One region of the Arthrobacter sp. KKT183 genome, then DNA from elsewhere that is predicted to be linked to it. Evidence: riboswitches for the same ligand, from Rfam matches in the RefSeq annotation. Region 1 holds a riboswitch; the other holds the start of a gene.

The links. Region 1 has a riboswitch for cyclic di-AMP ahead of ACZ2GY_RS07520 (NlpC/P60 family protein). Riboswitches for the same ligand answer to the same signal wherever they lie in the genome.
Region 2: linked by a shared signal. The riboswitch ahead of ACZ2GY_RS09850 (LysM peptidoglycan-binding domain-containing protein) and the one ahead of ACZ2GY_RS07520 (NlpC/P60 family protein) in region 1 are both predicted to bind cyclic di-AMP.

The regions. Positions count from the first base shown of each region.
Region 1 covers NZ_CM145770.1:1,575,901-1,580,285, forward strand. The annotation lists gene ACZ2GY_RS07510 (DUF4192 domain-containing protein) at 1-1,009, shown strand, start outside; gene ACZ2GY_RS07515 (hypothetical protein) at 1,194-1,379, shown strand; cyclic di-AMP (ydaO/yuaA leader) riboswitch at 1,653-1,825, shown strand; gene ACZ2GY_RS07520 (NlpC/P60 family protein) at 1,915-2,703, shown strand; gene ACZ2GY_RS07525 (hypothetical protein) at 2,847-3,296, shown strand; gene ACZ2GY_RS07530 (AfsR/SARP family transcriptional regulator) at 3,435-4,385, shown strand, end outside.
Region 2 covers NZ_CM145770.1:2,066,455-2,070,839, forward strand. The annotation lists gene ACZ2GY_RS09845 (NAD-dependent epimerase/dehydratase family protein) at 1-480, shown strand, start outside; gene ACZ2GY_RS09850 (LysM peptidoglycan-binding domain-containing protein) at 613-1,518, opposite strand; cyclic di-AMP (ydaO/yuaA leader) riboswitch at 1,523-1,702, opposite strand; gene ACZ2GY_RS09855 (hypothetical protein) at 1,814-2,095, opposite strand; gene mutM (bifunctional DNA-formamidopyrimidine glycosylase/DNA-(apurinic or apyrimidinic site) lyase) at 2,180-3,190, opposite strand; gene rnc (ribonuclease III) at 3,206-3,937, opposite strand; gene rpmF (50S ribosomal protein L32) at 3,994-4,197, opposite strand; gene ACZ2GY_RS09875 (YceD family protein) at 4,200-4,385, opposite strand, start outside.

The DNA of each region.
Region 1 (4,385 bases):
TCAGTCCGCGGCCGACATTCTGGCCTACATCCCGCACGCCCTCGGCTTCGCCCCGGAAGAATCCTTCGTCCTGCTCACCATGCACGGCAAACGGCTCGGCGCCACTTTGCGCATCGACGCCCCACAGGACATTGAACCGGCACTGTTCGCCCAAGCAGTTCTGGGTTACCTGTCCAACGACGTCGCCGCTGACGGTGTGCTGCTCGTCGTCTACACCGATCGGTCCACCATAGACGGGACCAAGCCCTACAGTCAGTACGCGGCGGCCGTTGAGGCGATGCTGGACACGGCAGGAATGCCAGTGGCTGATAGTTGGCTCGTGAGCTCTACCGAGTGGGTGACCTACTTCTGTGAGGACGCGGACTGCTGTTCCCCGCGGTCCTTGGAGGAAATCGCCGACAGCGCACTGAGTGCCCGCATGGTCTTTGAGGGATCCAACGCGACACGGGAAACCGTCGTCGACCCAGCATTTACCGGGGATAGCGCGAACCTTGACCGGATCGCCGACACCATCACCGGATGGGTGATTGAGGATCCCGCTGACTGGACCGCCCCCGTGATGACCGAGAACCGGGCACTGTGGCAGGAAACCCTCGGCACCGAACCCACCAAGGACACCGCCCTGCAACTCATCGCGGCCCTGCACACCCCCGCGGTACGGGACAGGATCATCGCCGACACCATCAGCACCGACGAGAACCCGGAAACCTTCGCCTCCGTCGTCATCGGCCGGTACACCGGGACACCGGACTGGGAGCGCGTGGACGCCACCCAGGCGCTGCTCATCGAGTTGTTCCGGTTCACCCCGCCCGAAGCCCGCGCACCGTTGTTCGCGTTCCTCGGCTGGATCTGCTGGTACAAGGGCCGGTCCTCCATCGCCGCCCAGTACCTGACCAAGGCGCAGGACACCGACCCGGAGCACATGCTTTCCCGGCTGCTGACCCAGCTGGTGAACACCGGCACCCTGCCCGAATGCGTCACAAACCAGCACACCGCCTACCAGCGCTAACCCGGTAGGGGGAGGGGCAGGGAACCACAACGGGTTCCCTGCCCCGCAGTCAGATCCAGTGTGCGGGACTTGTGCCGCTTTGATGGCAGATGCGGTCGAAAGCCAGCGACCAAACCGGCACAGTGATCCCAGCTGGTTCAGCCATCCGAACCGGTTCTTTGCAAACCCGTACTAGACTTTGGTCGTGGAATATATTGCCGTACTACTGCCATCGGCGGGTGTCGGCGCCATTTTCTACTTCGCGATGCGCGCCATTTTCGGGGCCGATCGGGCCGAGCGCCAGGCGCAGGCAGAAGCCGAACAGGAGGCGCAGGTCAACGCTACCCGCGCAGCGGTTGCTTCCCGTAGGGAGTTCACGCCAGAGCCCTAGGATGGGTTTAGCCGGCACCTGGGCATGGCTTGCTCATGTTGATCACCGTGACAGCGGTGTTGCCTCGCGTTCTTGGTGTGGCAGGCACATCTCTCTAAATTTCCTATGGTGGGGCTGATGTTCAGTCGTGAGGTGGGGCACTGCCGCTGATGGGATTTCAGGGCGCGCCGTGACCTTAATGTGACATTCATGAAAATTTGACGGTAGTCTCGTCAGCGTGCCTAGACCTGTGTTTGGCACCTGTGTACGGTTTGCCGAGCTCTGCCACCGAGCGCACAGTCCGTTCGTATCACCGTTGGCAGAGGCGGGGGAACCATTTTTTTTTGGATCTTGCTACTGGAAGGTCCTAGGGGTTAAGACGCACCTGATCGGGGAGACCGATCAGGCGTCCGGGTGACTCCCATCCGAATCCGACAGCTCACCTCGTAGGCACTGGGAGAGGCAATTCACTGTGTCCTACCGACGCGCTCAGGGCCGCCACCGCGCCCCACAGGTCAACGCACATTCTCTGACCGCTCTATCGCAAGCAGTTTCTTTGAACGCCGGATCGGCCGGCCGTCAAACAGCGGTCATCCTCGCGGCGTCCGGTTTGGTGTTGACAGCGGGGCTACCGGCCCACGCAACGGGAATGGCCGAAGAACGGGCACTGAAAAGTACCGAATTGACGGTTACGCCGGTTCAGGCGGGAGTGACGGCCGCCGCCGGAGCCGATATCTCCTTCGACCGGCAAGCCGTTTCACCTGTGGCCGCCCCGACCGTTGAGGAGCCGCCCGCGCCAGCTCAGCCCGTCGTGGAAGCGCAGGCTGCCCAGAACAACGCCCCTACCGAGGTCAACGGTCCCATGGCTGAGTCCATCCCAGCCGTGCAGGCGGTGACCGTTGCACCGGAGCCCGTCCCGGCTGCGCCGGTGAACGCTGCTGCCCGGGCGGTGACAGGAACCGCTCCTGCTCCGGCTCCCGCTGCTGCTCCTGCTCCCGCTCCCGCTCCCGCTCCTGCAGATTCTTCTTCCACCAGTGTCGGTGCGGCGCTGGTTGCTTCGGCTTACGCGCAGATGGGTGCTACCCAGGACTGCACGATCCTCGTTGAGGTAGCGCTGCGTTCGATCGGTAAGTCCGTCGGTGACTTGGCCCCTGAGCAGTTCTACCAGTATGGAACGGTCGTCGGATCCCCTGCCCCCGGCGACCTCGTTATCCGGCCAGGGCACGTCGCCATCTACGTCGGCAACGGGCAGGTCATCAGCAGCGGGATGAACGGCATGAACGCCACCATCCTGCATCCGCTGTCAGATCTGGCCGGGTCCTCCTTCGTCCGGGTCAACGGCTAACACAGCCGCACACCTCAACCCAGAGACAGGAAGCGCCGCTTACGGTGCCCGTGAGGGTATCGAGAGGGGCGCTTCTCCTTTGACGCCGCTGCGCCGTTGTCCCGAAATACCGTCAGCACTTTCCCCGAAGGAGCCGATACGCCGTGTACACGCTCAAAGTGTTCAGCACCCGCCGGTTCGGCATCCTCTCTGCTATTTTCAGCGCGCTCCTGCTGGCCGGTTGTACGGCGGGAGCTGACCCGCTGATCAGTTCAGCGCCCCGGGAGGTGAGTGGGGAAGCCACGGCACCGAGTACCTCCCGCGCTAACGAGGTACCGGAAATCTGCACTGAGCTGCCCTCCCATCTGGAGGCGCTGAACTTCTTTCCGCCGACTCTCTCCGAAACCGGCGACCCGAACAGCTCGCCCACTGAAAATTCGGCCGTTAAGAATGTCAGGGCACTAGAGGCCGAAGCGCCTAGCGAGATACAAGGCCAGCTGACGGCTCTGCGGGAAATCATGGCCCAAGGCGTCGCTGACCCAGCCGCTTTCGACTTCAACGGCTTTGTCGATGCAAAAATCGAGGTGGAAACCTGGGCCGTGGAAAACTGCTGACAGTTACGTTCCGGTGCCCGAAGAACGGTAGCTGTCCCTCCAAAACCGAACGGTTAACTCGTATGGACTGGAACGTGGGGTGAGTAGTGCGCACCCTTGACAGGCTTCACCGCGGGAATAATCGGGTAGTTGCTACTCGTGCCTACGGTTCTGGTTGATCCTACCTTTGAGCTGGTCAGCTTCTCCACAGAGTTTGAGGTCTCGATCATGCCGATTTCAGGTGCTGTTTTTGTAGGAACATCAGCTTCGGTCGCCCACCCGTCACCAGCGCCGCGTCTGGTGGTCAAGCTCCTAGGCCGCTTGGAAGTCACCCGGGACGGTTCGATTCTGGATACACGCGCGTTAGGTGGCGTGAAGCCGCGACAAATCCTGAAGATCCTGCTCCTTCAGTCGGGTTCTCCGGTCTCCAAGAACAAACTCCTTCACCTGCTATGGGGGGACAAACCGCCTGCGGCTGCAATAACCACTCTCGAAAGCTATGTGTGCATTCTGCGTCGGAACCTGCAGCCCGGGAGCGGCCAGCACGGGGTGCTGCGCACCTCGACAGGAGGGTACTGGATCGATGCGTCCTGCGTGGATGTGGATGTGATCCGGTTCCGATCGCTGGTCACCCGCTCGCATCACGCCGGCCCACGGGAGGCATTGCGACTGCTCCAGGAGGCATTATCGCTCGCCTCCGAACCGCTCCTGGACGACGAATCGTTATCGCCGTGGGCCGAGGAGGAATGCAAACTGCACGCAGCCCAGGTGACGGAAGCAAAAATCAGGGCAGCCGAGCTCGCAATTCCTCTTGGTCTGACCGAGCCGGCACTGACATGGGCAGAGGAGCTGATCAGGGCCGACCAGCTGAACGAACGCGCCTGGTTATGTTTGATCAACGCGTGGGAACAAGCCGGAGACCATTCTGAAGGTCTCCACCAGTACGAACGTTGCCGCGAGGTAATGGACCGCGAGCTCGGATGCGCTCCCGGGCCCGCCCTCCAGGACGCACACGAACGGCTCCTGCTCGCCACCGTAGGAATTCACGGAGACCTCACCGACGTCCTGTCGGCACTCCTTCTTCTTCATCAACGCTTGACCAACACGGCA
Region 2 (4,385 bases), 490 kb from region 1:
CTGGTAGAGCGGGTACTCAGCCGGGCCCGCGCGGGCAGGCTGCCACTGCTTGCCGGTGGAACCGCGCTCGTTGACACAACCTACGTGGACAATGCGGCGTCGGCCATCGCTGCCGCCCTTGACCGGATGGAGTACATCTCCGGATCCCCGCTGGTCATCACGAACGGTGAACCGCGCCCGATCGGTGAGCTCCTCACCCGCATTTGCTCCGCCGGCGGCGTCCGGGAACCCCGGAGATCGATCCCAGGCTGGGCAGGCAGAGCGGCCGGCAGCGTCGTCGAAAGTATCTGGCGCGCTTCCAAGGCCGACAGCGAGCCTCCCATGACCCGCTTCCTCGCGGAGCAGTTGTCAACGGCCCATTGGTTCGACCAGCGGCACACCAGGTCCCTGCTTGGCTGGACTCCGGAGGTGAGCCTGGACGAGGGTTTTGCACGCCTCGCCGCGCACTATGGCGATTCAGCGTCGCGCATCAGGCACTGATGTTCAGATAACTGACGGTTTGCGATCGGACCCTCAGCCTGGTCAGCCTGTTCCCTGTCGCGTTGGTTCATTAAATGCCGCTGGGAAGGACCTTTACAGGTCCTCCCCAGCGACGAGAGACTAAGGCGAAGATTAGACGCGCACGAAGTAGGCGCCCGGCAGATCGCTCAGCGGGTGCTGCATGGTGAGGTTTGCACCATTCATTCCGCTGCTGATGACCTGGCCGTTGCCAGCGTAGACGGCTACGTGTCCGCCCGTGATGACAATGTCGCCCGGTGCAGGTGTGCTAACCGGGGTACCGTAGCCAGCGAACTGTGCCGGTCCGAGATCGCCCGTACCAAGGGCCTTTTCGAGGAGCACGGTGCAATCCTGGATAGCACCGGCTGCGAGCTGGGCCCGAGCCGACGCGAGGATGCCTGCGCCGCTGGCGCTGCCCGAGTTGTCTGCAACCTGGATGTTGCTGGAGGCAAGGCTGATGATGGTGCTGGTCTCGACCGGTGCCGGAGCAACAGCAGCTGCCTGTACCTGCACTGCAGGCGCGGCTGCCGGAGCTGCTACCTGAATCTGCTGTACCGGAGCTGCGGCAGGAGCCGGAGCGGCAGCAGCGCTACCGGAGAGGCTGATGACCTGACCCGGGTAAATGATCGAATCCCAGCCGAGGCCGTTAGCAGCGAACACGGCGTCCAGGCTGACGCCATAGTTCGCTGCGATCGAGCCGAGAGTGTCCCCGGACTGCACAGTGTGGGTAGGAGCATTGACGGCCGGAGCCGGCGCCACGGGAGCCGGAGCAACCGGAGCTGCCGGGGCCACAGGAGCGGCTGCAGCCTGGACGTTGGCCTCAACTGACGGTGCTGGGGTGTAAGTGGTGGTGCCCGCGCTTGCTGGCAGGGCCGCTCCGAACATGATTCCGGAAGCTGCTACAACAACGGCTGCTGGGCGGCCAACGGTGCCGGCGTGTGAGCTCACTGCCTTGGAAACGACCTGCATGGTGCTGGGCGGGGTTGCACGGTGGCGTGCGATATGACGGTTTTTGGACACGGAAATAGCCTCTCCCAATGCCGGCGGAGTTAGCTGTCGGATTCGGATGGGAGCCAGCCGGACTACCGGTCTTGGACCGGTGAGTCTTCACCCCTAGGACTTCTGAAGAAGCCCGCTATCTGGTTCCCCCGCTCCTGCCGCAGTGTGTAGCGAACGGACCTTCCGACGGCGGCAGGATTAGGCAATCCACCAGAAGGAAGCCGGGCTTTTGAGCCCGGCGTGTCCATAACGTTACATTCTTTCGGACTGGATGTCACATTTCAATCACGAGAAACGCCGGTTCAGCCGCGCCGGATTAGATTTTGTACTCGTCCTGCGCGCTTTTGGGGCCGTCCTGATCGCCATTGCGGTGCATGGCTGACTGCGCCTTTTTCAGGGCCTGCTCTGCCTGCGCCTGAACCTCCGGAGCCTTCGTTTTTACCGTCTCCGATGCCTGGGAAACCTTGTCCTGGACCTTCGGGTTGTTCCAGAGCTCGTTGGCCTTCACTTTGATCTGCTCATAGCTTGCACGACCGGCCCGGGCGCCCAGAACGTAGCCTGCTGCCATACCTGCTGCAAAAACCAACTTGTTCTTCATCGCGATACTCCTGACGTGTCGGGTACTGAGATACTGAGATATCGAATCTAGTCAGCTTACTTACTTTTGTCACGTCGGAGCCGCTCACCAGCGTCCGTTACGCGGCCGTGGCTGGCACCTGGGGCACGTGTATGAGGACCGGTTCATGAAGGTGTCGCGCCGGATCAGGGAATCCAAACCATTCTCGAAGCATCGCCGACAGGGCTCCCGCTCCCGCCCGTAGGCGTTCAGCGCGCGCTCAAAGTATCCGGACGCGCCGTTCACGTTTACGTAAAGCGAATCGAAGCTGGTGCCGCCTGCCTCGAGCGCCCGGATCATGACGTCCCTACACGACTCGACCAGTCGCGAGGCTTCTGCACGCCGAAGGGTGTCAGTGGGGCGGGCGTAGTGCAGCTTCGCTGCCCACAATGATTCGTCGGCATAGATGTTTCCGATTCCCGAGACGAGCGTCTGGTCGAGCAAGGCGCGCTTGAGCCCCGTGCGGCGGGAATGCAGCTTGCGGTAGAAATCCTCGAAGGAGAATGCAGGGTCCAGCGGGTCACGTGCGATGTGCGTCGCTTCAACCGGCACCAGGGGAACGAGGTCCTCCCCCAGTCCGCCGGGAAGACCATCAGCTGTTGCCACCATGCTCGTGACAAAAAGCCCGCCGAAGATCCGCTGGTCCACGAAACGAAGCTCCTCCGGCACCGGCTGAGGCCCAGCAGCCGGAGACAGCCGAAGGCGAACCTTCAGGTGCTTCTCGTCCGGCTGGGTGCGGTCCTCGACCAGCAACTGGCCGCTCATTCCAAGATGAGCCATGAGCGCAACTGGCGGCCTGCCGTCCGGGAGTTCCTTTGAGGACGCCAGGTCCGGTGACGGCGCAGGCCGGGAGCCGCCGTCGTCATCGGTGAGGGTAAGGGGCAGCCAGAGGAACTTGCCCCGACGCACGGCATCGCTGACGCGGGCTCCGATGAGGTTTCCAATGAAATCCTCGATGCCGAGGGCATGGCGGCGGATTGAACGGGGGTCCAGGACGTCGACCGCCTCGATGCGGCGCCCGCGAACCCAGCGCGCGAGACCCCTGCGCACTACCTCCACCTCGGGAAGCTCAGGCATAACGAGGTGCAAAGATCACGTGGAGTGGCGGAGCTGTGCGTCCGCGTGTGCGAGAGGCAGTTGGTTTACCTCAGGCTGAAGGAGCTTCCACGAGGCAGAGGCAGCCTCTTGCTCGGCCTCCTTCTTGGAGCGCCCGGAACCTGAGCCGTAGGTCGCTCCGCCGATCACCAGGACGGCCTCGAACCGGCGGTCATGGTCAGGCCCGAAACCCGTCACCTTGTAGTCGATAACCCCCATGCGCTGTGCCGCGGCGATTTCCTGGATGCTGGTCTTCCAGTCCGTTCCGGCGCCAAGGGCTGCGGCGTCCCGGAGCACCGGACCGATGATGCGCATGACGAGGCACCGTGCGGTCTCCATGCCGTTGCTGAGATAGGTGGCGCCGATGATGGCTTCCATGGTGTCAGCAAGAATTGAGGATTTGTCCCAGCCATTGGTGAGCTTCTCTCCCTGTCCCAGGAGGATGTGCTGCCCGAGATCGAGGCCGCGGGCAATCTTCGCGAGGGCGCGGGTACTCACCACCGCCGAACGCCTCTTGGCGAGTTCACCCTCTGAAAGATCAGGATTGTCCCTGTAGAGAGCGTCCGTGACCGAAAGCCCGAGGACGGAGTCGCCGAGGAATTCGAGGCGTTCGTTGGTAGGGATTCCGCCCTGTTCATACGCATAGGACCGATGTGTCAGGGCAAGACGAAGCGTCTCGGCGTCAATAGTGACACCGAGACGCTTCAAAAGATCTTCTGAACTCTCCACGCGGCGACGCTTTCGCGATCGAAGCCTCAAGCACCGTAAACCGGTGCTCTTGGCATTTAGACGTCGGCTACCTTGCGGCCCTTGTACTCAAGGAACAACTCAGTGCCGGCGGAATCGGTGACAACCTTGGCCTGGTGGGCAAGGCTGTAAGTGACGCGACCGTTCTCCACCGTCTTCACCAGCTTGGGAGCAACAGCCTTCCACTGGGACCGGCGTGCACGCGTATTCGAGCGGGACATTTTCCGCTTGGGAACAGCCACGACTAACTCTCTTCTCTCTTGTCTGACTCTGTCTTAACTTCTGGTTCCGCTGCCTCAGGGTCGGCGGCCGCACCGGCCAACCCTGTCAGAGCAGCCCAGCGGGGGTCAAGGACCTCGTGCCGGTGTCCGGGGTCATCCTCCAGGCGAGCACCACATTCAGCGCACAAACCCTGGCAGTCCTCCCGGCA